4 regions of the Streptomyces sp. NBC_01445 genome follow, and region 2 is predicted to be linked to each of the others. Evidence: riboswitches for the same ligand, from Rfam matches in the RefSeq annotation. Region 2 holds a riboswitch; each other region holds the start of a gene.
What was found. A riboswitch is a leader RNA that binds a small molecule or an ion and turns the genes downstream of it on or off. The one in region 2 is predicted to bind cyclic di-AMP.
Positions count from the first base shown of each region.

Region 1: another riboswitch for cyclic di-AMP. It lies ahead of OG574_RS45025 (transglycosylase SLT domain-containing protein); the one in region 2 lies ahead of OG574_RS12225 (M23 family metallopeptidase).
Region 3: another riboswitch for cyclic di-AMP. It lies ahead of OG574_RS25310 (M23 family metallopeptidase); the one in region 2 lies ahead of OG574_RS12225 (M23 family metallopeptidase).
Region 4: another riboswitch for cyclic di-AMP. It lies ahead of OG574_RS37980 (C40 family peptidase); the one in region 2 lies ahead of OG574_RS12225 (M23 family metallopeptidase).

Region 1 is NZ_CP109485.1:9,838,044-9,845,608, reverse strand. It holds gene OG574_RS45055 (hypothetical protein) at 1-159, shown strand, start outside; partial or broken gene OG574_RS45050 (IS701 family transposase) at 161-439, opposite strand; partial or broken gene OG574_RS45045 (alpha/beta hydrolase) at 444-812, shown strand; gene OG574_RS45040 (nuclear transport factor 2 family protein) at 988-1,392, opposite strand; gene OG574_RS45035 (hypothetical protein) at 1,544-2,293, opposite strand; gene OG574_RS45030 (flavodoxin family protein) at 3,046-3,783, shown strand; cyclic di-AMP (ydaO/yuaA leader) riboswitch at 5,190-5,354, shown strand; gene OG574_RS45025 (transglycosylase SLT domain-containing protein) at 5,357-6,112, shown strand; gene OG574_RS45020 (glycoside hydrolase family 43 protein) at 6,507-7,565, shown strand, end outside.
Region 2 is NZ_CP109485.1:2,625,026-2,632,590, reverse strand. It holds gene OG574_RS12245 (aspartate aminotransferase family protein) at 1-75, shown strand, start outside; gene OG574_RS12240 (helix-turn-helix domain-containing protein) at 190-831, shown strand; gene OG574_RS12235 (DUF6126 family protein) at 828-1,001, shown strand; gene OG574_RS12230 (tyrosine-protein phosphatase) at 1,032-1,829, opposite strand; cyclic di-AMP (ydaO/yuaA leader) riboswitch at 2,238-2,418, shown strand; gene OG574_RS12225 (M23 family metallopeptidase) at 2,422-3,228, shown strand; gene OG574_RS12220 (SGNH/GDSL hydrolase family protein) at 3,434-4,225, shown strand; gene OG574_RS12215 (TetR/AcrR family transcriptional regulator) at 4,364-4,996, opposite strand; gene OG574_RS12210 (APC family permease) at 5,189-6,757, shown strand; gene OG574_RS12205 (RNA-guided endonuclease InsQ/TnpB family protein) at 7,024-7,565, shown strand, end outside.
Region 3 is NZ_CP109485.1:5,537,087-5,544,651, reverse strand. It holds gene OG574_RS25320 (PrsW family intramembrane metalloprotease) at 1-265, shown strand, start outside; gene OG574_RS25315 (aldo/keto reductase) at 273-1,217, opposite strand; gene OG574_RS25310 (M23 family metallopeptidase) at 1,341-2,393, opposite strand; cyclic di-AMP (ydaO/yuaA leader) riboswitch at 2,405-2,550, opposite strand; gene OG574_RS25305 (PP2C family protein-serine/threonine phosphatase) at 2,810-3,916, opposite strand; tRNA gene OG574_RS25300 (tRNA-Met) at 4,116-4,189, shown strand; gene OG574_RS25295 (tellurite resistance TerB family protein) at 4,241-4,696, opposite strand; gene mgtA (magnesium-translocating P-type ATPase) at 4,875-7,433, shown strand; tRNA gene OG574_RS25285 (tRNA-Lys) at 7,507-7,565, opposite strand, start outside.
Region 4 is NZ_CP109485.1:8,326,678-8,334,242, reverse strand. It holds gene OG574_RS37995 (hypothetical protein) at 91-450, shown strand; gene OG574_RS37990 (ATP-dependent Clp protease proteolytic subunit) at 615-1,250, shown strand; gene OG574_RS37985 (hypothetical protein) at 1,258-1,566, shown strand; cyclic di-AMP (ydaO/yuaA leader) riboswitch at 1,920-2,097, shown strand; gene OG574_RS37980 (C40 family peptidase) at 2,101-2,574, shown strand; gene OG574_RS37975 (DUF6328 family protein) at 2,681-3,238, shown strand; gene OG574_RS37970 (ATP-binding protein) at 3,260-3,694, opposite strand; gene OG574_RS37965 (helix-turn-helix domain-containing protein) at 3,967-4,848, shown strand; gene OG574_RS37960 (DUF397 domain-containing protein) at 4,858-5,094, shown strand; gene OG574_RS37955 (8-amino-7-oxononanoate synthase) at 5,078-6,238, opposite strand; gene bioB (biotin synthase BioB) at 6,439-7,565, shown strand, end outside.

The DNA.
Region 1 (7,565 bases), 7.2 Mb from region 2:
AACTGCGACAACGGTGCGCCGGTGGCCACGGTCGGCCCCTACGGCTCTACTTATGGTGTCGCGCCCCGGACCGGCCATGGGAGCGGCCAGGGAGGCGTCTTCGTCGAGGACGCGGTCGTAGGCAGTTTCCGGGTGATCTGCGACCACGACGAGTGGTGATACCACCATCCCGAGCACGCTGGATCGCCGGCCCGTCGGAATCGGGCCGGCGGTGCAGGTCGGTGTGGGCCCCGTCGTAGAAGCGCTGGTCCTTTGCACCAGCCCCGGCGGACAGGTTCTGCCAGGCCCGCTTGGGAAGCTTGTCGGCAAGGGCGTCTGCGCGGAACTTCCCTGCCTGGGTGGTGCCTTCGTGGGTGCGGGCCACCGCGCGGACGTAGCCGGTACCGCGTTCCTCCACGGTGGTGCGCAGCTTCGGATTACCGCCGTAGACCTCGTCGCCGGGCCCCGAATGGCGGACCACCCTGGGCGCCCTCCTTTCGCTGCCGGAGACCGGCGGCCGGGTCGGGTACTCGGGGATGGCCGCCGTCGGCATTCGGCTGGCGGTGGTCGAGCCGCGCATCTCGGCCGCCGGTTCCTTCGCCGGGGGTCACGTGCACCGCGCCCAGCGCGAGGAGGCCCGGCGGGTCACCAGTCCGGTGCAGTTCCTGCTGCAGTGGGATGACGAAGGGGACGACCGGCGGTCGGCCCTGGACTTGTTCGATGCCTTCGGTACCAAGGAGAAGACGCTGCACGCCAATCTGGGCGGGCACGCTGGTACCCCGTGGTTCGAGGTGGATGACGGGGGCCGGCTCTTCGCCCGGCTCCTGAAGTGAGGCCGGGCCGTCAGGCCGGCAGCAGTCGGTAGGCGGCCCACGCCGGCGTTCGGCCGGCAACGCCAGATCTACTCGCGAGGTCACCGGCCGCTTATCGCAGAACATCGCGTCGGTGAGTGCGTGCGATGCGACGTTCGAGGCCAGAGGTCAGAAGCTGAGCGAGCCCGCCCGGCGATCAGTCGTCGAAGTAGGCCCTGGCAACGGCGTAGCTGTCCTCGTAGAGGTGGTAGCGGGTGATCCGTCCGTCCCGGACTGTGGTGTGCAGGGCGAACGCGGTGTCGATGTCCCGGCCCGTCTTCTTGACCTCGGAGACCATGCGTCCGATGAGCACTACATCGTCGCCCTCGGCGATGACCTGGCGGAGGTCGAACTCCTTGGCCTGCACATGGGTCTGCAGCAGCTCGAAGAACCTCCGCATGCCCTCCGCCGAGTCGACGTCCGGTACCCAGGGAATGCCCGGCGGGTGCGGGATGGAGAACGACACCGAGTCGGCGAACAGCGCCGCCGCCTCCGCACTCTTCCCCTCGGCGAGCAGCGGGAACAGGCGTTGCACAGTCCGCGCCGGTGACTCTGCTGTCATGCATGTCGACGTTACAGGTTGCGTCGGCGGCAGGCGCGTGAACGAGGGGCGGCCCCAGGGAGGCCGCCCCTGGCAAGCCATCAGCCCGAGGTCGATCCAGCAGCCGCGACATCGCCCCAAGGGCCGACACCAAAGCCCTGCCCCTGGCGTGCTAACCCGCGCTACCGCGGGTCACGTGCACACCTGCGCCGACCGTGGTCACCTGGGTGCTGCCGTAGCCGGCGCACTCTCCGTATTCCTTGACCCACTTCGTTGTGCCGGACAGGGACCCGGAGGACGGTCCGCCGAACGTGACGTCGTACCGCGGCTGTTGGTCGCAGCTCGGAACGTTGTAATACTCGATGAAACCCGCCTGGGAGGCCTTCAGGTTGCCGGAGCCGGCGGGCAACTTGTAGGTGCCGACAGGGATCCGCTGACCGTTGTTGGTGTCGACGACTGTGCCCGACCAGGTGTCCGTGCCGACCTGGGCGATCTCGACGCGGAAGGTGTGGCCGTACACGGCGTCGAAGTCCACTCCGCAGCTGACGCCGGCGCCGCCGTCAGCCCCGTCCGAACAGTTGGCGTGCGTGCTTGTCGTGCCGCTGATGAAGGAAGAGAACACTCCACGCAGGCGCTGGTGCCCGTTCGCATCCGGCCGCGGCTGCAGTCCTGTGTACCCGATGTCGCTCTGTCCGGTGAACCCGTACTGCATCGCGAAGTAGGTCCCGGATACATGGGCGGTGCCGGTGTTCACGGTGATCGGGAAGTTGAGGGATGTCAGTCCCTCACTGGGAGCCCCGCTTACCGTCCACGACAGTAGTTCGTTCCCGCCGAAGGTCTGCGCCTGTGCGCCAGGTGCCGCGATGAACGGGACGAGTGCGGCGAGGGCCGCTACCGCAATGCGTGTCAACGCTCGTTTCATCTGATGCTCCTCAAGGGGGTGTTGAAGGTGAGCAGGGACGTGAACTTCTGGGCACCGCCTTCTCGCATGAGTGCTGCGGGCGGTAACGACTGCGCCGCGGTGACCGCGATACGGCTGAGGTGGCTCTGTCGCCCCAACTCCTGGGCGGACGCTCACCCCCTCTCCCGGTTCTACGCGCATGCCGGGCACCGGTGCCCTGGTGCCGAGTTCTCTCCAATCGACGTGGAGCGAGGGGAGGGCCATCACCGACCAGGAATCGGCATGCACCTGACAATGCCAAAACTCTGCAGCCCAATTGCCTGCGGAAGACTATGGCGCCCCGCCCGAGGAGTGTCAATACATGCTCGTAAACGTGCGACTCCAAGCAGAATCAATCATTGAGACCGCAGGCAGTCCACCGCCAGGCAGTCGGGCCCCGCACGTCGATCAGCCGGGAGTCGAGGTTGATCTACACAGGAAGCTCAGGGGCGGAGAAGCCCCTCCCCTTCCCAGAGCTTGCCGGAGGCGCTCTCCGGAATCTTGAGAGCGGGGCGAGCGTGCCAGTCATCCGAGCATGGTTGACGACCTCGCCGTCGGTCCCCGTGTCCTGTACCAGCAGGCCGCACAGCACCAAATCGAGCCGACCGCACGTGCAGACCACCAGGGCCATTCGGAGGCCACTGCTGTGGCGGCTGCCGTCGGCCGGGCCCCACGCTGGGCAAAGTGGACAAGTCACCGCGCACCAGGTGGCGACAGGGCTCTGGGAGGATCGTATGACCACTTCGTCACCCGCCACCGACGTGCCTCCGGCCCAGTACGACGACCTGCGGGCGCTGGTCGTCAACTGCACCCTCAAACGCTCGCCGGAGACGAGCAACACCCAGGGCCTGATCGGCCGCAGCACCGCGATCATGGAAGCCCAGGGAGTCCACGTCGACGCCGTCCGGGCCGTCGACCACGACATCGCCACGGGCGTGTGGCCCGACATGACGGAGCACGGCTGGAAGACCGACGCCTGGCCGGACCTCTACCGTCAGGTCATGGCCGCCGACATCCTCGTGCTGGCCGGCCCGATCTGGCTGGGCGACAACAGCTCCGTGATGAAGCGGGTGATCGAACGCCTCTACGCCTGTTCCAGCCTTCTCAACGACGCAGGACAGTACGCCTATTACGGCCGCGTCGGCGGCTGCCTGATCACCGGCAATGAGGACGGCGTCAAACACTGCGCGATGAACGTCCTCTACAGCCTGCAGCACCTGGGTTACACCATCCCTCCCCAGGCCGACGCGGGATGGATCGGCGAGGCCGGCCCCGGCCCCTCCTACCTCGACCCGGGCTCCGGCGGCCCCGAAAACGACTTCACCAACCGCAACACCACGTTCATGACCTGGAACCTGCTGCACCTGGCCCGGGCATTGAAAGATCTCGGTGGCATCCCCGCCTACGGCAACCAGCGCACCGCCTGGGACGCCGGCTGCCGCCACGACTACGAAAACCCGGAACACCGGTAGCGGCACCCGCAGGGAAACGGACCATCTCGCCCCGGCGTCGGTCAGATGCCCTGCACGCCGCTAACGCCCGCACACCCCGGCACCAGCCGCCCGCGTCCGATCGACCCACCGCACAACCGGACCCGAGGAAGCGGCCCGTCCCACGGCTCACCCCAACGCGGCGTTTCCTGCCTGGAAACAGGAACGCGCCGATCCCACGAGGGCGTTCGCACTCGCGTCCAGCACCCCTTCGCTCGGATGATGGTCTGAAGTGTCCCGCGTGACTGGCGAATCAAAGGCAAAAGCGTGCACCGCGCCATGCTCAGCTGCACGACCTCGGCCTCGCCGAACAGGGCACCCGCACCGGCGACAGACGACCGGACGCTCACGAACTCGCGGATCATGTCGGAACGGCCTTTAGCCGCGCGCCCAGCCGAGTTCCTCCTCTGTCCGCATCTGCACCGGCGCCGCAACTCCGACGTTGCCGTCACGTTCCATGCCCGAGCAACTGCCCCTATTCCTGAGCTTCTTCGCGGCGGACCTTCGGTTCGAATCCGACCCGGCGCAGGTGCGTGCGGAATTCCCGTTCCTCGCCGTGTCGACCACTGAGGCCCGGGATCGACCAGGCCTCCCACGCAGATAGATAACTGCCCGGAAACCCGTAGTCTGCATAGGGTTTCAGCAGCCTCCTCCCGGTCCGAGCCGAGACCTTCACTGGCATACCAGCGACGATCGGCAACTGAATCCCCATCACATGCAGACCGTCTTCTGAGCTCGCGCACATCCTGAGCCGGCAATATCTCCGGGCTCAGCATCGGAGCCCTCACCTATCCCGCCCCGGGTATCCCGCGAGCTCAACAGGCCGACGGGAAGTGCACTCCGATGACGGAACCCGCCGGCCTCACCTCCGCCGATCCCCCAGCCGAACCACCCAAGGCCACATTCAGGCACCACCCCGATCGACACCGCTCACGAACCGCACAGCGGGACGTCCGTCGGGCCGCGCGACCGGGCCAGCATTGATGGCGATACGCCCCTTTTGATACTGAATGCGACATAGCACTATGTCCGTCTTGCTCTACAAAATCCCTTTTCGGACGATTAGAGGCGTACGGAGCGATCTGCCTATATAGCGAGATATTCCTACGAAATATCCCCCTCCGATACGCCATCGACTGGGATTGCAACCCACATCCCATTCAGTGAACCGTGTCACACGGACGGACGCGGGCCCCGAGCTCTGCTGAGCCCACTTCCCTTCTAATCAAAGAAGGTTGGGCTTTTCGATCAAAGAGAGCTGCGGGTTCTGGTCGCCCAAGTCAGGGCTCTCACATTTCGCTATGGGAATTCTGGTCTTGTTCTCTCCGCGCTTTCTCGCCTAATGTCACCGTCAATCCGGATGGAACGCCGAATCCTGCCGCCGTCCGGAATCCCTCCCACCCACTCGGTTACGCACGGCAGGAGCGGGGGACCCAGGTAAGCCGCCGACCCGGTTTCCGGAACGGCTCGGGGTGAAGTCGCATTCGCAGTGCGACCGGACATCTCCCGTCCGAACCCGACAGCTCACCTCGTAGGCGACGGAGAGGAACTCGTCATGCCCTCAAAGGGAAAGCACCGCCGCCCCAAGTCCATCTCGCTCACCCGGGGAATCGCCGCCGCAGGCACGGGCGCCGCTGTGCTCGCTCTCCCGGTGCTCGGCGCGACCAGCGCCGGCGCAGCGCCGCAGGCCGCCCCGGCCGCAAAGAGCGCCGCGGCCCCCACGACGTACGTCGTCGCCGCGGGCGACTCCCTCGCCAAGATCGCCCGAGAGCACTCTCTGAGCGGCGGCTGGAAAAAGCTGTACGCGGACAACCGAGCCACCCTCGGTGACAACCCGGGGCTGATCCACCCCGGTGTCAAGCTCACGCTCGGCAAGAAGAGCCCGGCCAAGCCCGCAGAGAAGCCGGCAGCCACCAGGGCGTCCGCCGAGCGGGCCGACCGCTCCGAGCAGCGGACCACGCTCGCCGCTGCCCCGGCGAAGAAGACCTACACCAACGACCTCGACGGCTGGATCAAGGAGTCGCTCGACATAATGGCCAAGCACAACATTCCCGGCACCTACGAGGGCATCCACCGCAACATCATGCGCGAGTCCTCCGGCAACCCGCTGGCCATCAACAACTGGGACTCCAACGCTGTCGCAGGAACCCCGTCCAAGGGGCTCCTGCAGGTCATCGACCCCACGTTCACCGCGTACCACGTGCCCGGCACGTCGATGAACAGCTACGACCCGGTCGCCAACATCACCGCAGCCTGCAACTACGCGGCCGCCAAGTACGGCTCGATCGACAACGTGAACGGCGCGTACTGACAGCCGGTTCCACAATGAGGCTCGCAGTCGTCGCAGGCAGACCAGGCTTGCGCCGTGCGTGCCTTGCAAGGAGGACCTCCTGGTGGAGGTCGCGGCGGCGTGCCAGTCGGTGACGGACTGACACACGCGGCGTCCCGCGGATCCGGTGGCAGCGCAGTTGCGCTCCAAGGGCTCCCCCCGTCTCAGCACGGAGGACGCCGCGGTCCACTCCGCCTGAACGGAAGCCCGACGACTGCCAGTTGAAGCGCGTCGATGATGCCGTGGCCCTGAAGTCCCGTAAGCATGAAGGGACTTCAGGGCCCTTTGTCGTCCTGTCCAACCCCTTGCGCGCCATCACCCCCGTACATATTCTCCCCGCGGATCGAAGCGCTTCGACACCACGGAGAGAGACAGCATGGCAGACCCACGCCCGGCCATCCCCGGGTTCCACCCGGACCCCAGCGTCTGCCGCGTCGGCGACGACTACTACCTCGCGTGCTCGAGCTTCGAGTACGTCCCCGGGGTGCCGCTCTTCCACAGTCGCGACCTGGTGCACTGGCGGCAGATCGGCAACGTCCTCGACCGGCCCGGCCAGCTGCGGCTGCCCTGGGACACACCCTCCTCCGCCGGGATCTACGCGCCGACGCTGCGCCACCACGGCGGGCGCTTCTGGCTGATCACCACCAATGTGAGCGAGGGCGGCGGCAACCTGCTCGTCTCCGCCACCGACCCGGCGGGCCCCTGGTCGGACCCGGTCCCGCTGCCCGGCGTCCCCGGCATCGACCCGGATCTCGCCTGGGACGAGGACGGCGCGTGCTGGGTCACGGTCGCCGGGATCTCCCAGGTGCGAATCGACCCGTACACCGGCGAGACGTTCGGCGAGCCGCGCCCGCTGTGGTCCGGCACGCCGGGCGCCAAGGCCCCGGAGGCGCCGCACCTGTACCACGTGGGCGACCACTGGTACCTGCTGATCTCCGAGGGCGGCACCGAGCGCGGGCATGCCGTCTCCGTGGCCCGCGGCCCCGCGCCCACCGGCCCCTTCGAACCTTGCCCGGCCAATCCGGTCCTGACCCACCGCGGCACCGACGAACCCGTCCAGAACACCGGCCACGCCGATCTGGTGCAAGCGCCCGACGGCACGTGGTGGATGGTGTTCCTCGGAGTGCGGCCGCGCGGCGGCACCCCCGGCTGGCACGTGCTCGGCCGCGAGACCTTCCTCGCGCCGGTCACCTGGGAGGACGGCTGGCCGGTCGTCGGCCCGCCGGCCACGGCCGGGCCCGCGCCCGCCTCCGCCGAACCCTTCACGGACGACTTCGACGACGCCGATCTGCACCCCTCCTGGATCTCGCTCCGTCACCGCTCCCCGCGGCACTGCACCACGAAGGAACGGCCGGGCCGGCTGACGCTCCACGCCCTCGGGGGCGGCCCCGACGCCGCCGACGTCACCTTCGTCGGCCACCGGCAGCAGCACCTC
Region 2 (7,565 bases):
GACGCGCACTCGGGCGGCGGGCTGATGTGGGACTTCGGCAAGACGCTGGTGAAGCAGGCGGTCGCCAACCGCTGACCGCTTCGTAGGGGCACCGCTCGGATTCGTCCGGGTGCCTCTGGAAGGGCGACGCTGTTTGCCTCTGGGGCAATAAATTTGCCCCAGAGGTACGACTCTGGCTCAATCGACGGTATGAGCCCTGCCCCTCCTGAGCCGGCTCCGGAACCCACGGAGCTGCCCGCCGTCGCCCCGCAGCTGCGCGAACTACGGCGCCGCGCCGCCTTGACCCTGGAGGCCGCGGCCCGTGCCGCCGGGCTCTCGCCCGCGCACCTCTCCCGTCTGGAGACGGGCCGCCGTCAGCCCTCGCTCCCGATGCTGCTCGCTCTCGCCCGCACCTACGGTACGACGGTCTCCGAACTCCTGGGCGAGACGCCCGCCGACAGGGACGCGGTCGTGCGCTCCGGAGACATGGAGGCCACCGAGGCGGGCGGCTGGATCTACCGGCAGGCGGGCGCCCCGGGGCGCGGCATGCAGGCGCTGCGCGTCCATGTGCCGTTCGGCGCCCAGGGCGACATCGTGCGCGTCCACCCCGGTGAGGAGTGGCTGTACGTCCTCGAAGGGCGGCTGCGGCTGCGGCTCGGGGACACCGCGTACGCGCTCGCGCCCGGGGACAGCGCGCACTTCGACTCGCTCACCCCGCACCGGATCGCCGCCGCCGACCGCGACGGCGCCGAGCTCCTCTTCGTACACACCCTGCTGCAGAGCCCGTCCGCCGCGCTGTGTCTCGGCCCGGCGGCGGGCGGCGGCGAACGGCCCCAGGGAGGCCCTCGATGAGCGCAGAGCCCAACGACGTGACCGAGCCCGAGCGGCAGCCCGCCCGGCGTGACATCGAGGACAAGCTCCCGCGCGGCATCTGGGTGCGCCTGCTCGTCTACGTCTTCGCCGGGCACCTCGTCGCGGGCTTCATCTATCTGCTCTTCACGCTGGGGGCGTCACGAGGGTGACGCCCCTCACTCGGCCTGTCGGTCCCGGCCTCAGTCGAGAAGGCGCTCGCGCAGCCGCTCGCGCTGGGCGGGGGACAGCTTGAGGCCCTCCTCCAGGTAGCGGTCGGTGGAACCCCACGTCTTTGCGACCGTCTCGAAGGCGGCGGCCAGGTATGTGGCGCGGGCGTCGAACAGGGGGCTCAGCAGCTCCATGACCTCGGGGGACATCGCGTCCTTCGAGGCGCTGCTGCGGTGCACCTTGTAGCGGCGGTGTGCCGCGTTCGACTCCAGGTAGTCCGCCTCGATGGCGTCGCGCTCCACACCCACGGCCAGGAGCGTGACCGCTATCGAGAGGCCCGCGCGGTCCTTGCCGGCCGCGCAGTGCATGAGCGCGGGCACGCTGTCCTCGGCGAGGGAGTGCAGCACCTGGCTGTGCTCGGCGGTGCGCTCCGCGATGATCGCCCGGTACGACGTGATCATGCGGTCCGCGGCCTGGCCCTCGGAGAGGGCGGCGCGCAGCTCGTCGAGGTTGCCGTCGCGCACCATCTGCCAGAACTCGGCCCCGTCCGCGGGGTCGGTCAGCGGCAGGTTCACGTTCCGCACGCCGGGCAGCGTGACGTCAGGGCCTTCGAGGCGCTGGTCGGCGGCGTTGCGGAAGTCGAAGATCGTGTGCAGCCCGAGCGAGGAGAGGAACGCGGCGTCCTCATCCGTGGCGTGCGCGAGGTGACCGCTGCGGAACAGCACGCCCTGCTTGACCCGACGGCCGTCCACAGTCGGGAGGCCACCCACATCGCGGAAGTTGCGCACTCCGGCCAACTCGGGCTCGGTGGACGGGACCTGCTGCGTCACGGGGGCTCCTCCCGGTCGGCCGCGGCGCTGCTCGCCTGCGGGCGCCTTCGACGATACGACATGGCTGCCAGGGGCAACCATGTGAGAGGCGGCAGGCGATTGCGTATCGAATGCCCGAAATGAACCGATAGATAGGCAATCATGGCGTACGGGGTAACTAACTCTGAAATGGCACCATATGGTAGCCGATAGGTGAGCAGGGTCATAGCGGTGACCGTGTGTGGCGGCGGAGCCGAATGTATTTCCAGCAGGTATCGCAGTCGCAAAGATCGTAAATAGACGGAGCGTGACGTCCTTTTCCGGAAAACGCCGTTTAAGGATCAAGAACCGGGCTGTCCAAGGGATTTCGCGCCTTGTCCCCGCGCTCCCCGCTCGCTTACGTTCAGCGCAATCCGGACGGACCGCCTCATCCTGCCGCCGCCCGGAATCCGCACATCGATCCGTGCTCGGCAGGAGCGGGGGACCCAGGTAGACCGCCGTATCCGGCACACCGGCCACGGCTCGGGGTGAAGCCGTGCCCGAAAGGGGCACGGCCGGGCAGCTCCAGCCCGAACCCGACAGCTCACCTCGCAGGCGACGGAGAGGAATCCCCATGCCCGCGAAGGGTAAGCACCGCCGTCCCAAGTCCCAGGGCTTCGCACGCGTGATCGTCGTTGCCGGAGTGGGTGGCGCCGCGCTCGCGCTGCCGCTGATGGGTGCCACCGGCGCCCACGCCGCGACTCCCGCGGCCGCTCACTCGGTCGTGAAGGCCGCGGCCGCTCCCGCCGCTGCCAAGACCTACGCCGTCAAGGGCGGGGACACCCTTTCGAAGATCGCCGACGAGCAGAACGTCAGCGGCGGCTGGAAGAAGCTCTACTCCGACAACCGCTCGGTCATCGGCGGCGACCCGTCCGTGATCCACCCGGGCCTGAAGCTGACGATCGGCCAGAAGGCCGCGGCCACCGCCACTCAGGCCTCCGCGCCCAAGGCCGCGGCGGCGACCACCACTGGTGCCGGCTACACGCTGCCCGTCCAGGGCGCCTCCATCGGTACGGCGTACAAGACCGCGGGCGCCATGTGGTCCAGCGGCTACCACACCGGTGTCGACTTCGTGATCCCGACGGGCACCCCGCTCAAGGCCATCGCCGCGGGTACCGTCGTGTCGGCCGGCCTTGACGGCGCGTACGGCAACGAGGTCGTCATCCAGCACGCCGACGGCAAGTACTCGCAGTACGCCCACATGTCGTCCCTCTCCGTCTCGTCCGGGCAGACCGTGACCGAGGGCCAGCAGATCGGCCTCTCCGGCGCGACCGGCAATGTCACGGGACCGCACCTGCACTTCGAGATCCGCACCACCCCGAGCTACGGCTCGGACGTGGACCCGGTCGCGTACCTCCGTGCGCACGGGGTCTCGCTCTGACTCCGACGATGTGACGTCGTTCCGACCCTGACGGTGTGACGTGAAGGGGCGGGTCCGGTTCCGGGCCCGCCCCTTCGGCGCAGCCTCCTCCGCATCCCCGTCGTATTCCTGAAATCGCGAAACTGACCAGGTGGGCTATATCACGCCCCGTCAACCCCTTCCTACGGTCGCGTAGGTCACATCGCAGGGTGAAAGATGTGTGGTCGTGGCAAACGAATCGAGATCACTCAGCGGCGGCACGATTCGGTCCTACGCGGCGGTGGGGGACAGCTTCACCGAAGGCGTCGGGGACCCCGGTCCGGACGGGGCCTTCGTGGGCTGGGCCGACCGTCTCGCCGTCCTCCTGGACGACCGGACCCCCGAGCACTCCTTCCGGTACGCGAACCTCGCCGTGCGCGGCAAGCTCCTCGACCAGATCGTGGAGGACCAGCTCCCGCGCGCCGTGGAACTCGCCCCGGACCTGGTGACCTTCGCCGCCGGCGGCAACGACATCATCCGTCCCGGCACCGACCCCGACGACGTCGCGGAGCGCTTCGAGAAGGCCGTGGCCCGGCTGACCTCCGCCGTCGGCACGGTCATGGTGACCACCGGCTTCGACACCCGGGACGTCCCGGTCCTCAAGCATCTGCGCGGCAAGATTGCGACGTACAACGGGCATGTGCGCGCGGTCGCCGACCGCTACGGCTGCCCGGTGCTCGACCTGTGGTCCCTCAAGACCGTCCAGGACCGCCGTGCTTGGGACGACGACCGGCTGCACCTCTCGCCCGAGGGGCACACGCGGGTCGCGCTGCGGGCGGGGCAGGCGCTCGGCGTCGAGGTGCCGGCGGACCCGGACCAGCCGTGGCCGGCGCAGCCGCCGCGCGGCACGCTGGAGGTGCGGCGCGACGACATCCACTGGGCACGGGAGTTCCTGGTGCCGTGGATCGGCCGACGGCTGCGGGGCGAGTCGTCCGGGGATCATGTGGCGGCGAAGCGGCCGGACTTGCTGCCGCTCTGACGGGAACGGCGCGCGTCATGGGGGAGCTTGCCTTTGGGGGCGGCTCCCCCGCGCATTTCCCCTGGGGCCACCCCGTGCTCCCTGTCTCCGGGGGCCACCCCGTGCTCCCCCTATGGGGAGCCCGACGTCGCGCCGCCGTCAGCTCGTCGCAGCCGGCGTCGTTGCCGTCAGGTCCGCCCGCTCAAGTCCCAGCTCGCGGGCCAGCGCGTCGTCCACCCACTCCTGCATGCGGGTCCGCGAAACCGTCCCCGTGTACGCGGTCATCTGGACCGCGAGCCCGTCGAGGAGCGCCGTCAGGCGCAGCGCGGCGCCGGCCGGGTCCGGGCAGCGGAACTCGCCCGCCGCCACGCCTTCCGCGACGACCTCGGTGAGTGCCGCCTTCCACTGCTTGTCCAGGTCGCGGGTGACCTCCCGCAGCGCGGGCTCGCGCAGCGCCGCGGACCAGCCCTCGATCCACAGCCGCCACCCCTTGGCCTGCCCGGTCGGCGCGTACCACCGCACGGCCGAGCGCAGCCGGCGCAGCGCCGTCGTGCGCTTGCCGAGCAGCTTGCGCAGATGCGCCAGGTCACCCTCGGCGGCGTGCGCGAACGCGGCCGCGACGAGCTTTTCCTTCGTCGAGAAGTGGTACAGAACCAGCGCGTTGCTCACCCCGAGCGCTGCGGCGACGTCGGCGATGCGCACGGCTGCCACGCCCCGCGCCTCGATCTGCTCGATGGCGGCCCGCAGCAACTCTTCGCGCCGCTCGGCCACGCTCAACCGCACTCTTGCCACGCGGTAACCCTACACACGGGCGCCGACGGTGGGCGCCGGGCGGCCAACCCGGCGCGAACGCCTCGTGCACGACTCTTGACAGTGCCCAGTGGTGCCCGTCACAGTCTCGCTTACTGACTGGCCGTTCAGTCAATAGGCCGTCTCAAGAACAACTGTCACGCCCGTGCCCAGCCGTGCAGCAGGAGTCTCCCCGTGACCCAAGCGCCGCCGATACCGCCGACCGAGCCGTCCGCCACGGGCGCGCCCGACCTGCCTGACCTGTCAGAGGGCTGGGGCGAACAGCGCTCCAGGCTCAAGAAGGACCTGCGCAGGCTGGACGTGCTGTTCTTCCTGATCTGCACCCTGGTCGGCCTCGACACGATCGGCTCCGTGGCCGCACAGGGTCCCCAGGGCCTGACCTGGATGGCGATCCTCGCCCTCGCGTTCTTCCTCCCGTACGGACTGCTCGTGGCCGAACTCGGCTCGGCCTTCCCCGTGCAGGGCGGCCCCTACGTATGGACGCGCCTGGCGTTCGGACGGCTCGTCGCCGGTGTGAACCAGCTCCTCTACTGGATCTCCAACCCCGTCTGGGTGGGCGGCAGCCTGTGCATCATCGCGCTCACCACGTGGGAGGAGTTCTTCACCCCGCTGCCGGGACTCTGGAAGTACGCGGCCGGCCTCGTCTTCATCTGGGGCGGCGCGCTGGCCGTCGTACAGTCCGTGCGCATCGGCAAGTGGGTGCCCATCGCCGGCGCCGTCGCCAGGATCGTGCTCCTCGGGTTCTTCCTGATCTCCGTGGTGGTGTTCGCCGTCCAGCACGGCGTACACGCGCTGCCCGCGGGGGAGTTCGTCCCGACGTACGCCGGATTCGTGGCACTGGTCCCGGTCCTGATCTTCAACTACGTCGGCTTCGAACTGCCCAGCTCCGCGGCCGAGGAGATGACGAACCCCCGGCGCGACATCCCCCTGTCGATCCTGCGCTCCGGCCTCGCGGCCGTCCTCCTCTACGGCGGCCCGATCCTCGGCATCCTCTTCGTGCTGCCCAGCCAGGAGATCGGCAGCCTCGGCGGCTTCATCGACGCCTGCAAGGCCGTGTTCACGGTCTACGGCGGTTCGATCGCGGCCGACGGCACCGTCACGCTCACCGGCCTCGGCTCCGTATTCGGCGGGATCGCCGCGGCGGGCCTGATCATCGGCCTGCTCACCTCGGGCGTCACCTGGGCCATGGGCGCCCACCGCGCGCAGGCCGTCGCCTGTGCGGACGGCGCGGGTCCGGCGTGGCTCGGCCACATCTCCGAGAAGCACGGGACGCCGGTACGGGTGAACCTGCTCTCCGCGGTGCTCGGCTCGATCCTCTTCGTGGTCGCCCTCAACCTCACGGGCGGCAACGGCGAGAAGTACTTCGCGGCGGGCCTCGGCCTGACGATCTGCACCACCTTCATCTCGTACGTCATCACGTTCCCCAGCCTCGCCGTGCTGCGCCGCAAGTACCCGGACACACCACGCCCGTACGCCGTTCCGGGCGGACGCGTGGGCGCGTGGGTCGTGAGCGTCCTCGCCACCGGGTTCGTGGCGTTCACCGTGATCGTGCTGATCTGGCCGGGCTTCGGGGTCGGCTGGTTCGGCTCGGCGGGCAGCGCGGCGGACTCGCTGCCGGAGTCGTTCGCCGGCCAGCGCGCCCAGTACACACTGAGCCAGGTGGTGCCCCTGGCGCTCTTCGTCGGCATCGGGCTCGTCTTCTACGCCCTGGGGGCGAGGACGCGCAGGCGCGTGGGCCAGTAGCGCGCTCGGCGCAAGGGAGGGCCTTCCCCGTGGCGGGGAAGGCCCTGCGGCGTGTCGGGTCCCGACGGACGAATTTGTCGCGTCAGTGTGCTCTTGTGAGGAACCCCGGGGGTCCCCCCGGGAGGAATCGCATCCGGTGATGGCGATGCGGAGCATCGCCACGGCAGCGGGCGCGGAGCGCCCGCAAGGAACTGGGCCGGAGTGCCCGGTGAGGAATGCGCGCTGTTCGAATGCCGGTACGTCAGGCGGCAGGTAACGTCACGGCCGTGAAGTTGACCGTGCAGGTGAAACTCCTGCCGACGCCCGTGCAGGCGGCGGCACTTGAGGCAACCCTGAAGGCCTGCAACGAGGCCGCGACGTGGGTGTCGTCCGTGGCGTTCGAGAAGGACATCAAGCGCAACTTCGCCCTGCGCGAGCACACCTACACGGCGGTCAAGGACCGCTGGAGCCTGGGAGCGCAGGCCGCCCAGCACGTCATCAAGAAGACCTGCGATGCCTACCGCACGTTGAGGGCGAACCTGACGGCCGGGAATCTCGGCAAGCCGGGCTCGCAGCGTTACCGGCGGGCAGTCGAGAAGTCGATCGCCTTTCGGCCTGAGGGCGCGCAGCCGTATGACGACCGGATGCTGTCCTGGCAGTACACGCAGCGCACGGTGTCGCTCTGGACGCTGTCGGGCCGGATGAAGCAGGTGGCGTTCACTGCCGCCCCCGATCATTTGGCCCGCTTGGCCCTGTGCCGCAGGGGCGAGTCCGACCTGCTGTTCCGCGACGGCATGTGGTTCCTGATCGCCACCTGCGAGGTCCCCGA
Region 3 (7,565 bases), 2.9 Mb from region 2:
GCAGTACGCGACCTCACTCGCGCTCCTGCGCCACCGCGGGCGGCGCGGGCGGGCCGGGGCGGACTATGTCGTACGGGAGCGGGAACTGCTCGACGAGCTGTGGGCGCGGCGCCACGCGGCCCGCCCCGCCCTCGCCTACGCGTCCCGCGCCACCGCGCCGCCCGTGTGGGTGCCGCCGATGTACGCGGGGCCGGTGCACGCGGGGCCGGTCGCCCAGTTCCCCGCGCACAGTGCCCACAACGCGTACAACCCGTACCGCTACTGAGTACGCCTCAGGCGGACGCCTCCGTGAGCTTCGAGAGCTCCGCGTCCGTCAGCTCCAGGTCGGCCACGGCCACCAGCGCCGGCAGCTGCTCCACGGTGCGGGCGGACGCGATCGGCGCAGCCACCGTCGGGCGGGACGCGAGCCAGGCGAGGGCGACCGTCGCGACCTCGGCGCCGTGCGCCTGCGCCACCTCGTCGAGGGCCTTGAGGACGCGCACGCCGCGCTCGGTCTGCAGGTGCCGGCCCGCGCCCGCGGCCCGCGGGCTGTCGACCTCGGTGCCCGGCCGGTACTTGCCCGTCAGGAACCCGGACGCCAGGGCGTAGTACGGGACGGCGGCGAGACCGCTGCGCGAGGCGACCTCCTGGAGCCGGCCCTCGTAGGTGTCGCGCGAGACGAGGTTGTAGTGCGGCTGGAGCGCCGCGTAGCGGGCGAGGCCCTCGCGGTCGGAGAAGTCCAGGGACTCCTGGAGGCGCTCCGGGGTCAGGTTCGACGCGGCGATGGCGCGCACCTTGCCGGACTTCACCAGCTCGTCGAGGGCGGTGATGATCTCCTCGACCGGCACGGACGGGTCGTCGAAGTGCGTGTAGTAGAGGTCGATGTAGTCCGTGCCGAGGCGGCGCAGCGACTCGTCTGCGGCGGACTTGATGGTGTTCGCGGACAGGCCCTTGAAGTCGGGGTGGGCGCCGACCTTGGTGGCGATGACGACATCGGAGCGGTTGCCGCGCGCGGCCAGCCACTTGCCGATGACGGTCTCGGACTCGCCGCCCTTGTTGCCCGGAACCCACGACGAGTACGCGTCGGCCGTGTCGACGAAGTTGCCGCCGGCGGCGACGTACGCGTCGAGCACGGCGAAGGACTGCGCCTCGTCGGCGGTCCAGCCGAACACATTGCCGCCGAGGGAGAGCGGGAACACCTCGAGGTCTGACGAGCCAAGCTTGCGAAGAGAAGTCATGGCCTGTCGGAACACCGATACGGAGCAAGATATTCCGGGCATGGCCGACCGGCAGCCCTGACGTCGGGGGGTTGCCGTCAGGACCACCGGGGTTCGGAGGGTTACGAGCCGGGTTACGAGCCTTTAGATGGTCAGGCCGTTGGAGCGCAGCCACGGCGCGGGGTCCACTCCGGTCGCCTGGCCGCCGGGGTGGACCTCCAGGTGGAGGTGCGGCCCGGTCACGTTGCCGGTGGCGCCGACGCGGCCGATGACGTCGCCGCTGGTCACCTTCTGGCCGGCGCTGACGTTGAGGGACGACTGGTGGCAGTACCAGAGCTCGGTGCCGTCCGGGAGCTCAAGGACGGTGCGGTAGCCGTACGCGCCCGCCCAGCCTGCTTCCTTGACGGTGCCGGAGTGGATCGCCTTCAGCGGCGTACCCGTGGGAGCGGCGAAGTCGAGACCCGTGTGATAGCCGGAGGACCACATCGAGCCGGGCTGACCGAAGGTGCCGGTGATCGTGTAGGAGGCGACCGGCAGCGTGAAGCTCTTGGCGAGCTTGGCGAGGCGCTCGGCCTCGGCCTTCTTCTTCGCAGCCTCCTCCGCCTTCTTCTTCTCGGCGGCGGCCTTCGCAGACGCGGCGTCCTGCTCCTTGGCCGCGTCCTCGGCGGCCTTCTTCGCGGCGGCCTCCTCGGCGGCTGCGGCCTCGGCGTCGGCGGCCTGGTCCTGCTGCTGCTCGGCCTGCTGCATGATGCGGGCGCGCAGGGCCTCACCGGCGGTCGTGCCCTGCTCGGCGTCCGCGGTGGTGATGCCGGCGCCGGTCAGCGGGGCCGCGTCGGCGCCGGACGAGTCGTCGTCCGAACCGTCGGATATCAGCGCGCCCACGCCGGGCAGCGACTTGGCGTCGGGCAGCGAGTCCTTGACGGCCGAGAGGTCGGGCATCGAGATGTGTACGGGGGGCTTGCCGCCCTGCGCGGTGGCGATGCCGCCCGCGCCGACGGCCGCGATCACGCCGACCCCGAGAACTGTGGAGCTGCGCGCGAGACCGCCGCGCTGCTTGGCTACGCGGTGCCTGCCGCGTACGGGGCGGACGGACTCCTCGGTGGGATTCCACTCGTCCCAGGTCCGCTCGTCCGCTTCGCCGAACTCTTCGTCGATCGGCGCGTAGGAGAACTCTGGGGCAGGCCGGTTGGACGCCACGGGGGCGCGCTCCTTTCCTTCCTTCTCGCCTACCGGGTTAGCTGACGGGTTCGGAGCAGGAAGGTCTCCTACCGACGCCTTCCGCAAGGAAAGACGTCCGATTCACCCCAAGTTGGTGGTTCCCCGGCTCCCTTGCGGGATTAGGCGCGTGCGCACGGAGCCATCTCTTGTGACGGCTGGGACGACCGCGCTGCGTTATCGAACGTTAATAGACACCGGGGTCCGATTCCAAGCCGTTCCGACTGATCGTTAACGCCTTTGGCCTGGACTTATCGGGGCACGAGCGGGCGGAATCGGGCGAGTTGACCGGCCGTCGGAGCGGGCCGCTCATCTGACGGTTTGTCAAATGTTATGCGCAGCGACGCCGTTCGACTACGGAAGGTGAAGGCGGCGGTCACGGCTGCTTCACTGCTGCTTCACGGCCGCCTCACCGCGAGCAGCGCCATGTCGTCCGTCGTGCCGCCCCCGGTGTGCCGGCGGACCTCGGCGGTGAGCGCGGCCAGCAGCGGATCGGGGCCCGAGAACATCCGCCCCGCGAGCCGGGCCGCGGGGTCGTAGAAGGTGCCCTCCGCGTCGCGCGCCTCCGAGAGACCGTCGGTGTAGAGCAGCAGCGTCGCCCCGGACGGGAACTCCGTCTCGGACGCCCGGTCGGGCCAGCTGCCGAGGCCACCCATCCCGAGCGGCAGCGCGGGCTCCGGCGGTGACAGGACCTTGAGCGCCCCGTCGCCGCCCAGGATCAGGGGTTCCGGATGGCCGCGGTTGATGACCCGTACGAGGGCGTTGCCGTGCGGGATCTCGGCGAGCACGGCCGTGGTGAAACCCTCGGACTCGTCGAGGCCGTTGCGCCGCAGCCCCTCCCGCGCGAGCGCCCGCTCCAGGCGCTGCGCGACCGCCTCCAGGGTCGCCTCCTGCTCGGCCGCCTCCCGGAAGGCGCCGATGACGACGGCCACGGCGGACACCGCGCCCATGCCCTTCCCGCGTACGTCGCCCACGACGAGCCGCACCCCGTGCGGGGTGTCCTGCACCGCGTACAGGTCGCCCCCGATGAAGGCCCCCTCCTGGGCCGCCTCGTAGCGGGCCGCGATCTCCAGGCCGCCGATGCGCTCCGCTGGCTCGGGCAGGACGGCGCGCTGGGCCGCCTCGGCGATCTGGCGCACGGAGGTGAGCTGCTCACTGCCCCGCCGCACGACGCGGTTCATGACACAGGCGAGGACGGCGACGGTGACGACCGTGACGAGTTCGGTGATGGCATCGGTGTCGTAACTGCGGGTGTATCTGAGATGCACCCCGAGTACGACGGCGACGGTCGCGAGGCCGGTCAGGAAAGTGCCGCGGGGCGAGAAGAACGGGGCGGCGACCAGCGGGGCGGCGGTGAAGAGGGGCACGCCGGTGAACGTCGACGGCGTGACGTAGTCGTAGATCGCCCCGACCACGATGAGCAGCACGGGCAGCAGACGTACGAAGAACCGGGCCCGGGACAGGCCCTGCTCCGCCTCTCGCCCGTGTCCTCCTCGCTGCCCCACCGCTCGTCTCCCGCCACCGTCCGCGTCGGTCCCGCGCCTGCGCACGTCGTCGGGCCCCACCCCAGGGTTCCCCTGCAAAAGGCGGCGGGCGACCTGGCGGGACCGACCGGGTGAAAGGGGCCCGAGGCGGCGGACCATGGAACGCCGGGCAACCGATTCGCGTTCTGTCGCCGCAATGGCGTAGAGTCGTGTTTACCGACGCGGGGTGGAGCAGCTCGGTAGCTCGCTGGGCTCATAACCCAGAGGTCGCAGGTTCAAATCCTGTCCCCGCTACTGAAGGCCGAAGGCCCGGAACCAATGGTTCCGGGCCTTCGGTGTATCCGCCTACAGGTCGAACTCGTGCGGGGGCAGGTCGAGCATCAGGCAGGCCTCGCGGACGACGGCCTGCTCGGCCTTGTCGAAGTCGCCGTCCGCGCCGCCGATGACGATGCCGATCTGGATGACCGCGCGCGCCTCGGCGGGCTTCTTCTTCGCCTTGGCGATCTCCTGGAGGACGCTGACCTTGCCGAAGTCGAAGTCGGCGGTCAGCTTGTTCAGATTCGCGTCGAAGCGGCTCTGGAGCTGGTCCGCCGGGAAGTTCTGCAGCACCTCGTTCGTGGAGATGAGCTGGGCCACGCGGCTGCGCTCGGCCGGGTCGATGTTCCGGTCGGCCGCGGCGACCAGCGCGCACATCGCCATGCTCGCGTCACGGAAGGCGCCGCTCTTCAGGTCGTTCTTCTTCGCCATGAGCTGCGTCTGCATCGTCGACGCGGACTCCTTGAAGCGATCCCACAGGGCCATGACTCTCCTCGATCGACACGTACTGATCTTCTACAGCTCTGTAGAAACTAGCGGAGGGCGGCAGAAGTTCCGCCCCTAAACTGAAGGCTCGAACCCATTGCCGGGGAGCCTTTCGCGGTCCGATGAACGGGAGAAGACGACGGTGACGACACCCGAGAATCCCTGACGGCGCCCGAGAGTGACCGACACAGCCCCGGAGACGGACCCCGGCCGTACGACCCTCCAGCTCCTGCGCTCCCTCGACAGCGGCCCGCGCGGCCTCACCGAGGCGGAGGCCGAGCGGCGCCTCGCCCGCCACGGCGAGAACGTCCTGCCGGATACGCGTCCCCTGTCCTGGCCCCGCCTGGCCGCCCGCAGCCTGCGCGACCCGTTCACCGGCGTCCTGCTCTGCCTCGGCCTCGTCTCGGCGACCGTCGCGGCCTGGGGCACCGCCTGCGTGATCCTCGTCCTGGTCGCCGTCAGCTGCGGCCTGCGCTCCGCCGGCGAGCGCCGCGCGGACAGCGCCATGGCGGGCCTGCGCGACCTGGTCGCGACGACGGCGACCGTGCTGCGCCGCCCCGGCGACGACGAGAGCGCCCCACCGGCCGAACACGAGGCCCCCGTAAGCCAGTTGGTGCCCGGCGACGTGGTGCTGCTCGGTCCCGGCGACCTGGTCCCCGCCGACGTACGCCTCCTGCGGGCGCAGGGCCTGACCGTGCAACAGGCCGCGTTCACCGGGGAGTCGGTGCCCGTCGACAAGCGGCCCGTGGACCTGCCCACGGACGGCGAGTCGGCGCATCTGTGCTTCCAGGGCGGCAGCGTGGCCTCCGGGAGCGCGAGCGCCGTGGTGCTCGCGACGGGCGCCGGCACCCGCTTCGCCGCCTCCCACCGCACGGTCGGCGCACCGCGCGGGGCGAGCGCGTTCGAGCGCTCCGTGCACGGCATCTCCTGGACCCTGATCCGCTTCATGCTGCTGACGCCGCCGCTGGTCCTGATGGCGGGCGCCGCGCTGCGCGGCCGGGGCCTGGAGACCCTGCCGTTCGCCGTCGCGGTGGCCGTCGGGCTCACTCCGGAGATGCTGCCGGTCATCGTCACGACGGCGCTCGCCCGCGGCTCCGCGCTGCTCGCCCGCACCCACGGCGTCATCGTCAAACGGCTCCCCGCGCTGCACGACATCGGCGCCGTCGACATCCTCTGCGTCGACAAGACAGGCACCCTCACCCAGGACCGCCCGGCCGTCGACCTCGCCCGCACCGACCCCGACGCCTTGCACTGGGCGGCCGTCGCCGCCTGGTGGACGCTCCAGCTCGCCGACCTGCCGACCCCGGACACGCTCGACGAGGCGGTCATCACGCAGGGCCTCGCGGCAGACCCGGCCGTCACGGACACGTACGACGGGATCACCGCCCTGCCCTTCGACCCCGTACGCCGCCTCGCCACCGCCGTCGTCCGGCGGCCCGGCGGCCTCGGCACGGTCACGCTCGCCGTCAAAGGCTCCGTGGAGAACGTCCTCGACCGGTGCGCCCTCGACGACACCGAGCGCGCGAGCCTGCTCGCCCGGGCCGCGGCGCTGTCCGGCGACGGGCTCCGGCTCCTCGCCGTGGCGACCGCCGAACGCCCCGCCCGGCACCGCCCGTACCGCACCGCCGACGAACGCGGCCTCACCTTCACCGGCTTCGTCGCCTTCACCGACGCCCTCGTGCCGACCGCCGCGCAGGCCCTGCGCGATCTCGGAGAGCGCGGCGTCACGGTCAAGGTGCTCACCGGCGACCACCCCGGCACCGCCGCTCGCGCCCTGCGCGATCTGGGGCTCGCCCCCGGCGACGTACAGACCGCGGACGTCCTCGACGCGCTCACGGACGGGGAACTGGCCCGCCTCGCCCACCGCACCACCGTCTTCGCCCGCTGTACCCCCGCCCACAAGGCGCGCATCGTCACCGCCCTGCGCGCCGGCGGGGAGACGACCGTCGGCTTCCTGGGCGACGGCGTGAACGACCTGCCCGCGCTGCGCGCCGCCGACGTCGGGATCTGCCCGCGCGACGCGGTCCCCGTGGCGCGCGACGCGGCGGACATCGTGCTCGCGCAGCCCGCGGACCGGCCGGGCAAGGACCTCACCGCGATCGGCCACGCGATCGCCGCGGGCCGCCACAGCAGCGGCAACATCGCCACGTATCTGCGCGTCACGCTCTCCTCGAACCTCGGCAACGTGATCGCGATGCTCTCGGCGGGCCTCCTGCTGCCGTTCCTGCCGATGCTCCCGGCGCAGGTGCTCGCGCAGAACCTGTGCTTCGACGGGGCCCAGCTCTCGTTCGCCTTCGACCGCCCGGCGCCCGACGCCCTGCGCCGGCCCACGACGCTGCGCCCGCGCGACTTCCTGCGCTTCATCACCGGGTTCGGCGTCCTCAACGCCGCCGCCGACCTCGCGACCTTCGGCGTCCTCGCGCTCGCCCTGCGCTCCACGGCGGGCGCGGCCGACGAGGCTGCGTTCCACTCGGGCTGGTTCACCGAGAACCTCCTGACGCAGGCTCTGGTGATGCTGCTCCTGCGCACCGGCCGCGCCCCGCGCACCCCGGGCCCGGTCCGCTGGGCGGTCGCGTCCCTGACCGCCGTCGGCATCCTGCTGCCCCTGACCCCCGCCGCCCGCCCGCTCGGCATGACTCCCCTGCCGCCCGTGTACTACGCGCTCCTCGCGGCGGTCCTCGCCCTGTACGCGGTCGCGCTGACGGCGGTGAAGAGGCGGTACCTGCGGGAGGCGTGAGGGCCGGCGGAGTTCGGCGGGAACAGCACAGCGGCCCGGCCGGCCGAAGCCGTCCGGGCCGCTGTTCACGCGGTAGACCCTGTGGGACTCGAACCCACAACCAATGGATTAAAAGTCCACTGCTCTGCCAAT
Region 4 (7,565 bases), 5.7 Mb from region 2:
GTTCGTGCTGCATGGCTGCTTGCGCGGATCCGACGAAGCCCCGCCCGGAACAGCGCCCGCGGCGGGGCACCGTCCGCCTAGGCTCCGCGCATGGAACAGAGCGAGATCATCCTGCGCGCAATCGGCGTCCTGACCGAGACCCAGGAAATGGTGCGCAGGCTCAGCAAGGATGCCGAGCCCGACATCGAGACCGAGGACGCCCAGCTCGGGCGCCTGGTGACAGAGGCGTTCCCCTCCATCGAGATCCCGGCGGAATCGAGCGTGGAGGAGGCCGCGGAGGCGACCATCGCGGCGCTGATGCCGGTGACGATCTCCCTGGTGGGCGCGTTCGCTTTCCTCTTCTCCGAGCTCGCCGAGGTGCATGACTCGGGCAGGACCGACATCAAGAGCGCCGACCTCCTGCAACACCTCGCGCTGCGCCTGTCCAGGACGGACGACGGCGACCGGTAGCCACGCCCCAGAAGCACGGAGAGGGGGTCGGCCACGTGCATCGGGCGCGGGCCGGCCCCCTTCTTCGCGTTTCTCGGAGCCTTGGTCCTACTCAGCCATCCGTACGTCCTGTACATTTTTTACAGAAGCAGCGACAGAGTTCCGCGCTCACGGAGGCATGTGCCATGAACCGACCTTCCGCCCGCTACGTCCTGCCCGAGTTCACCGAGCGCACCTCGGCCGGACAGGGACCGCTCGATCCGTACTCCAAGCTTTTGGAGGAGCGGATCGTCTTCCTGGGGACACCGATCGACGACACCTCCGCGAACGATGTGATGGCGCAGTTCATCCACCTCGAGTACGCCGCGCCGGACCGGGACATCTCGCTGTACATCAACTCCCCCGGCGGCTCGTTCAGCGCCATGACGGCGATCTACGACACGATCAAGTTCGTCAGCTGCGAGGTCGAGACCGTGTGCCTCGGGCAGGCCGCCTCCGCCGCCGCCGTACTCCTGGCCGCCGGGACGCCGGGGAAGCGGGCCATGCTGCCCGGCGCGCGCGTGGTGATCCAACAGCCGGGGCTGACCGAGCCCGCGCAGGGCCAGCCGACCGACCTGGAGATCCAGGCCCGTGAACTGGTGCGCATGCGCGCCCAGCTGGAGGAACTGCTCGCGCGGCACACCGGGCAGAGCCGAGAGCGCATCGCCGCCGACATCGAGCGGGACAAGATCCTTCAGGCCCAGGACGCCGTGGAGTACGGGCTCGTGGACCGGGTCATCGAGAACCGCAAGCCGTCCGGCTCGGGCCACGGCGCCAGGTGACCCGGCGATGCTGCCGCCCGAGCTGCCCCCGCTGCCCGCGCTGACGCGCGCCGAGTGCGAACTCCTCGACCGCTATCTGGAAGTGGTCGACCTGCTCGGAAGGATCAACCCGGCCAGGAGCGACCACACGTATGGCGGACTCCGGGCCGCGCAAGCACTCGTCGGCGGGGCGACGGCGCTCAGGGACGCCCTGACGCTCATGCATCAGCGGGGCGAGGCCGAGCTCCACGCGACGACGCTGGCTCGGGCTTTGCGGCTCCTGGACGGAGAAAGGAGGACACAACGGGTCACAGTGCCGCCGGAGTCGGTCAATTGACGGTCCGTTCAAGACCGAAGCGATCGATCCGAACCGTCCGGGCCGGGGTCGAAACGGACCAGAAGAGGTACCCACATACGGCGTAGCCGGTACTCGCACATGCGAACCGGAAAAGTTGCGCGGAACGCCTACGCGAAGTCGGGAATTCCGCCTTCCGCTGCTGGTGCGGGGCTCGTTGGGACCCCCGCACCGGGGTGGAGAAGTGTGCTGTCCACCCGATTGGATCACTCGTGAGGACACTCACACAACGCCGATTCCGCTCTGCGTTCGCGGTGTTTGTGCGTGAAGATCCCTTCCGACGACAAGCCCCCGCCGCCGCGGCGGGGCGGTCCGTGCGGACGCCGAGTCCTGCCGCCGTACGGATGCCAGGTCGACAGAAGTGGATCGGCAGGAGTGGAGGACCCAGGCACGACGGGCCGCCGGAGCTGTTTTCCGGGCCGGCCCTTGGGGTGAAGCCGCACTTCGCGGCCGGGCAACTTCGCCAGCCCGAATCCGACAGGTCATCCTTCACAGGCGGCTGACGAAGGGTTGCGCATGACTGCGCTCAATCGTGTCCCGTCGCTGCTGACCCGGGCCGGCACCGCCTCGGCCCTCACGCTCGCCGTAGCGGGCGGCAGCCTGCTGGTCCCAGGAGCCACGCCCGAAGCGGAGGCCTCGCCACCTGCGACGAAGGCTCTCCAGATCGCGGCATCAAGGAAGGGAAGCCCCTACCAGTGGGGCGCCTCAGGACCGCACAGGTTCGACTGCTCGGGCCTGACGGTCTACTCGTTCAAGCGAGTGGGCAAGAAGCTGCCCCGTACCGCCGCCCAGCAGTACAACAAGACCCGCCATGTCTCCGCGTCCCATCGCAAACGCGGTGACCTGGTCTTCTTCCATTCGGGCCGCGGCGTCTACCACGTCGGCATCTACGCCGGGAAGGGAAGGATCTGGCACTCGCCGAAGACCGGTGACGTGGTGCGGCTCCAGCGGATCTGGACGAAGAGCGTCTGGTACGGGCGCGTGCGGTAGCGCCACCTGACGGGCTCCTGGGGCCCTGGCGGCCCGTCAGGCGTTACCGGGTGCACGCGCCCTCCCCGGCCGTCTCGGAACCGCGCGATGGGGTACTCGTGGTCGTATGGACGAGGACCGACCGGCCGGCGACGAGGATGCCCCACGCAACTCAGGTCCCAGGAGCGTGGGGCGGGACCGGCACGAGACGCCGCTGGAGCGCGCGGACCGGAACTTCGGCGAGCTGCTCCAGGAGCTGAGAGTCACCCAGACGGGCGTGCAGATCCTCTTCGCGTTCCTGCTGACGCTGGCGTTCACTCCAAGGTTCCCGGCACTGGACGGCGTGCAGCGCGCGACGTACATCGCGACGCTGCTGCTCGCGGTGCTCGCCGCCGCGCTGTTCACGGCGCCCGCGGCGCTGCACCGCGCGCTCTTCGGGCGGGGTGCCAAACCGCAGATCGTGCAGATGTCCTCGCGGCTCGCCGCGGTCGGCCTGGGCGTTCTGATGCTCGCCCTGGCCGGGTCCGTGCTGCTCGTCGTGGACGTCACCGCGGGGCGGGCGGCGGGCATCGCGGCCGGGGCGGGCACGTTCGCGGTCTGTGCGGGCCTGTGGGGCGTGCTGCCGCGTCTGGTGCGGCGCTCACTCACGCGGGCGCAGGAGAAGACGGGCACCCCGTCCCCGTAGCCGCGCCACCGCAGCCGGCCTTCACACCGACTGGACGGGGACCGTCCACGGCAGGGCGATCCACACGGTCTTGCCGCCCTCGGGGGTGGGCCTGACCGACAGGCTTCCGCCGCACTCGGAGGTCAGACAGCGGATGATCACCATGCCGCGCCCGTTGTCCTGCTGGACGGCGGCCGGGAGCCGCTTCGGGTAGCACGGGTGGCTGTCCGTGACGCCGATGCGCAGGTGTTCGTCGCGCTCCAGCTGCACGTCGACGGTGAAGACCGGCGACTGCCCGCGGGTGTGCATCACGGCGTTCGTGGCGAGTTCGGAGACGATGAGCCGGACCGTGTCGGCTGTTTCCGCGTCCCGCGGCATGCCCCATTCGGCGAGTACGTCACCGACATATGTGCGGGCCGACGAGACCGAGGCAGGATCGCTCGGCAGAGTGACGGATGCTTCCTGGTGATCTGCCATGGCGACGTCGTCCCTTTTTTCGCCGGGGCCTGAATCCGACACATGGCGGATGACTCGAGGCGACCCCCGGACTGGTGCTTCGCGCCAGACTGCCACTCCCGCTCCTCCAGTGGAGCCGATCCCCCGAGATATGCATATATCTGTCGCTCGAAGCGGTGAACTCTGCGTTGGTGGACCGCATTTGGGCGTACGCCGCCGGCTTCCTCTACCGTCGGCTCGGAACACGATCCGCCGGGCCGGAAGGAGCCGGGCCGCAGGTCCGAGGAGACAGAATGAAACACGGTCCGGCGGTGCGCCGCCGCAGGCTCGGCGCGGAGCTGCGCGCGCTGCGCGCCCGCGCGGGGTTCACCAGTGGCGAGACGGCCCGGCTCGTCGGCTGGCACCAGTCGAAAGTGAGCCGTATCGAGACCGGCCGCAGCGGCGTGAAAGCGTCGGACGTACGCCTCCTGCTCGACGCGTTCGAGGTCACGGACCCCGGCATACGGGACCTACTGGTCGCGCTGGCCGGGTCGGGGGACGACGGCGGCCAGCACTGGTGGCACGCCTACCGGGGCCTTCTGCCGCCCGCCTACCGGGACTTCATCAGCCTGGAGTCGCAGGCGTGCCGGGTCAGGACGGTCGAGACGTCCGTCGTGCCGGGCCTTCTCCAGACGCCCGACTACGCGCGTGCGGTAACCAGGGCCGCGCTCGACGGGCTGCCGGACGGGCAGGTCGACGCCCTGGTCGAGGTGCGGATCGCCCGACAGGACGTGCTGCGTTCGGCGTCGCCGCTGCGGCTCAGCGCGGTACTCGACGAGGCGGTGCTGCGGCGGCCGGTGGGCGGTCCCCGGGTGATGGCGGAGCAGCTGCGTCATCTCGCCGCCGTGGCGAAGCTTCCCCATGTGCGGCTACAGGTATTGCCGTTCACCGCGGGGGAGCATGTCGGACTAACCGGCCCTTTCGTTGTGTTCTCATTTCCGAACACTTCTGATCTGGACGTAGTAGTTCTCGACCATTTGACGAGTAGCCTCTACCTCGAGCGGAAAGAAGACCTCAAGGCGTACACGGACGCCTTCGACGCCCTTCGGATCCACGCCCTTTCGCCCGGGGACTCACTGGATTTCATCACCGGGATCGCCGGAGCGCACCCCCCACCGGACAGTGAACGCACGTAAGGAGGCACCATGTCAGCTCTGCCTCGGTACGTACCATCCGCCGCGGTTCCCAGCACCTCTCTGCACGACGCGTCATGGCGGCGAAGCAGCCGAAGCACCGGAATGAACAACTGCGTCGAGACGGCTCCGCTGCACCACGGCCCTTCGGCCGGACTCCTCGCGGTGCGCGATTCCAAGCGCACGGCCGGACCCGCCCTGCTGTTCTCGCCCTCCGCCTGGGAGGGGTTCCTCAGCTCCTTGCGGTGAACGCCGAGTCGGGAGCGTTGCGGCTGATCACCCGTACGGCCTCGGCGATTTGATCGTCGGTCAGGTCGGCGCGGGCGGTCAGCCGCAGCCGTGAAATGCCGTCCGGCACGGACGGCGGCCGGAAGCAGCCGACGGCGAGGCCGGCTTCGCGGCAGTCGGCCGCCCAGCGCACGGCCTCTTCGGGGGACGGCGCGCGCACGGAGACGACGGCGGCGTCCGGTCGAACGGCCTGGAGCCCCTCGGCAGTGAGGAGTTCGTGCAGCGAGGAGGCCACGGCGCGCGCCCGGTCGGCGCGCTCGGGCTCGCGGCGCAGCAGGCGCAGGGCCGCGAGTGCGGCGCCGGCCGCCGCGGGCGCGAGGCCCGTGTCGAAGATGAACGTCCGTGCGGTGTTGACTAGATGGTCGATCACCCGGGCGGGACCGAGGACGGCGCCGCCCTGGCTGCCGAACGACTTGGAGAGGGTGACGGTGACGACGGTGTCGTCGGCGCCCGAGAGCCCCGCCGCCTGCGGCGCGCCCCTGCCGCCGTCACCGAGCACGCCGAGTCCGTGTGCGTCGTCGACGATCAGGCCGGCCCCGAACTCCCTTGCCACTCCTGCCAGTTCAGCCAGTGGAGCGGCGTCGCCGTCCACCGAGAAGACGGAGTCGGAGACGACGACCGCCTGCCCCTGATGCGTGTCGAGGGCCTTACGGACGGCGCCCGGGTCGGCGTGCGGGACGACCTGCGTGGCGCCGCGGGCGAGCCGACAGCCGTCGATGAGGGAGGCGTGATTGCTCGCGTCCGAGACGATCAGGGAGCCGTGCGGGGCGAGCGCGGTCACGGCGGCGAGGTTGGCCGCGTAGCCGGACGACAGGACGAGTGCCGCCTCGAAGCCGCAGAACGCGGCCAGTTCGCGCTCGAGTTCGGTGTGCAGTTCCGTGGTGCCCGTGACGAGCCGGGAGCCGGTGGCGCCGCCACCCCAGCGCAGCGCCGCGTCCGCCGCTCCCCCGGTGATCTCGGGGTGGCGGGTGAGGCCGAGGTAGTCGTTGCTCGCGAGATCGAGGAGCGGGTTCTCAGCGGGGCGGGGACGCAGCGTGCGGACCAGTCCGGCGCCGCGGCGCACGCGCTCCTGCTCGTCGATCCAGCCGAACGGCGATCCCGCCATGTGAGTCCCTCCGACGGCCGTGTCGCGGCCGGTTCTCGAGCGGGGTGTGCTGTCCCGTGCCCGCTGCGTCTTTGTAGGCAGTGCACAGACACTAGCGGGACATCCAGCCACCCAGGATGTGGCAATACCCACACGCCGAACCGGCAGAGTTGTCCGAAGCCTCCTTGGCCTGAGCAGGGGACGTAGGTCAGGATCGGGCCATGGACCTGCTGAACACGCTGGTGGACAAGGGGCTGCGGCGCGAGCTGCCGAGCCGCGAAGAAGCGCTCGCCGTTCTGGCGACTTCCGACGACGAACTGCTCGATGTGGTGGCCGCGGCCGGCAAGGTGCGGCGCCAGTGGTTCGGCCGGCGGGTGAAACTCAACTATCTGGTCAACCTCAAGTCGGGCCTGTGCCCCGAGGACTGCTCGTACTGCTCGCAGCGGCTCGGGTCCAAGGCGGAGATCCTCAAGTACACGTGGCTGAAGCCCGACGAGGCGTCGAAGGCCGCGGCCGCCGGTGTCGCGGGCGGCGCGAAGCGGGTCTGTCTGGTGGCGTCCGGGCGCGGCCCGACGGACCGGGACGTCGACCGCGTGTCGGAGACCATCGGCGCGATCAAGGAGCAGAACGAGGGCGTCGAGGTGTGCGCCTGCCTCGGTCTGCTGTCCGAGGGCCAGGCCGAGCGGCTGCGCGGCGCGGGGGCCGACGCGTACAACCACAACCTCAACACCTCCGAGGGCACGTACGGCGACATCACGACGACGCACACCTATGCGGACCGCGTCGACACGGTGCAGAAGGCCCACGCGGCCGGTCTGTCCGCCTGCTCCGGTCTCATCGCGGGCATGGGCGAGAGCGACGAGGACCTGGTCGACGTCGTCTACTCCCTGCGCGAACTCGACCCGGACTCGGTGCCGGTCAACTTCCTCATCCCCTTCGAGGGCACGCCCCTCGCCAAGGAGTGGAACCTGACGCCGCAGCGCTGCCTGCGGATCCTCGCGATGGTCCGCTTCGTCTGCCCCGACGTCGAGGTGCGGATCGCGGGCGGGCGCGAGGTGCACCTGCGCTCGATGCAGCCGCTGGCGCTCCACCTCGCCAACTCCATCTTCCTCGGCGACTACTTGACGAGTGAGGGCCAGGCGGGCAAGGCGGACCTGGACATGATCACGGACGCCGGGTTCGAGGTCGAGGGCACCGATCAGGTGACGCTGCCCGAGCACCGGGGCGGGCCGTGCGGTTCCGAGGCTGCGGCGGCCTGCGGTTCCGGCGCGGGTTCGGCCTGCGGTTCCGGCGGGGGCTGCGGCTCCCATGAGGAAGGGGGCTGCGGCTCGCACGAAGACGCTGCGGA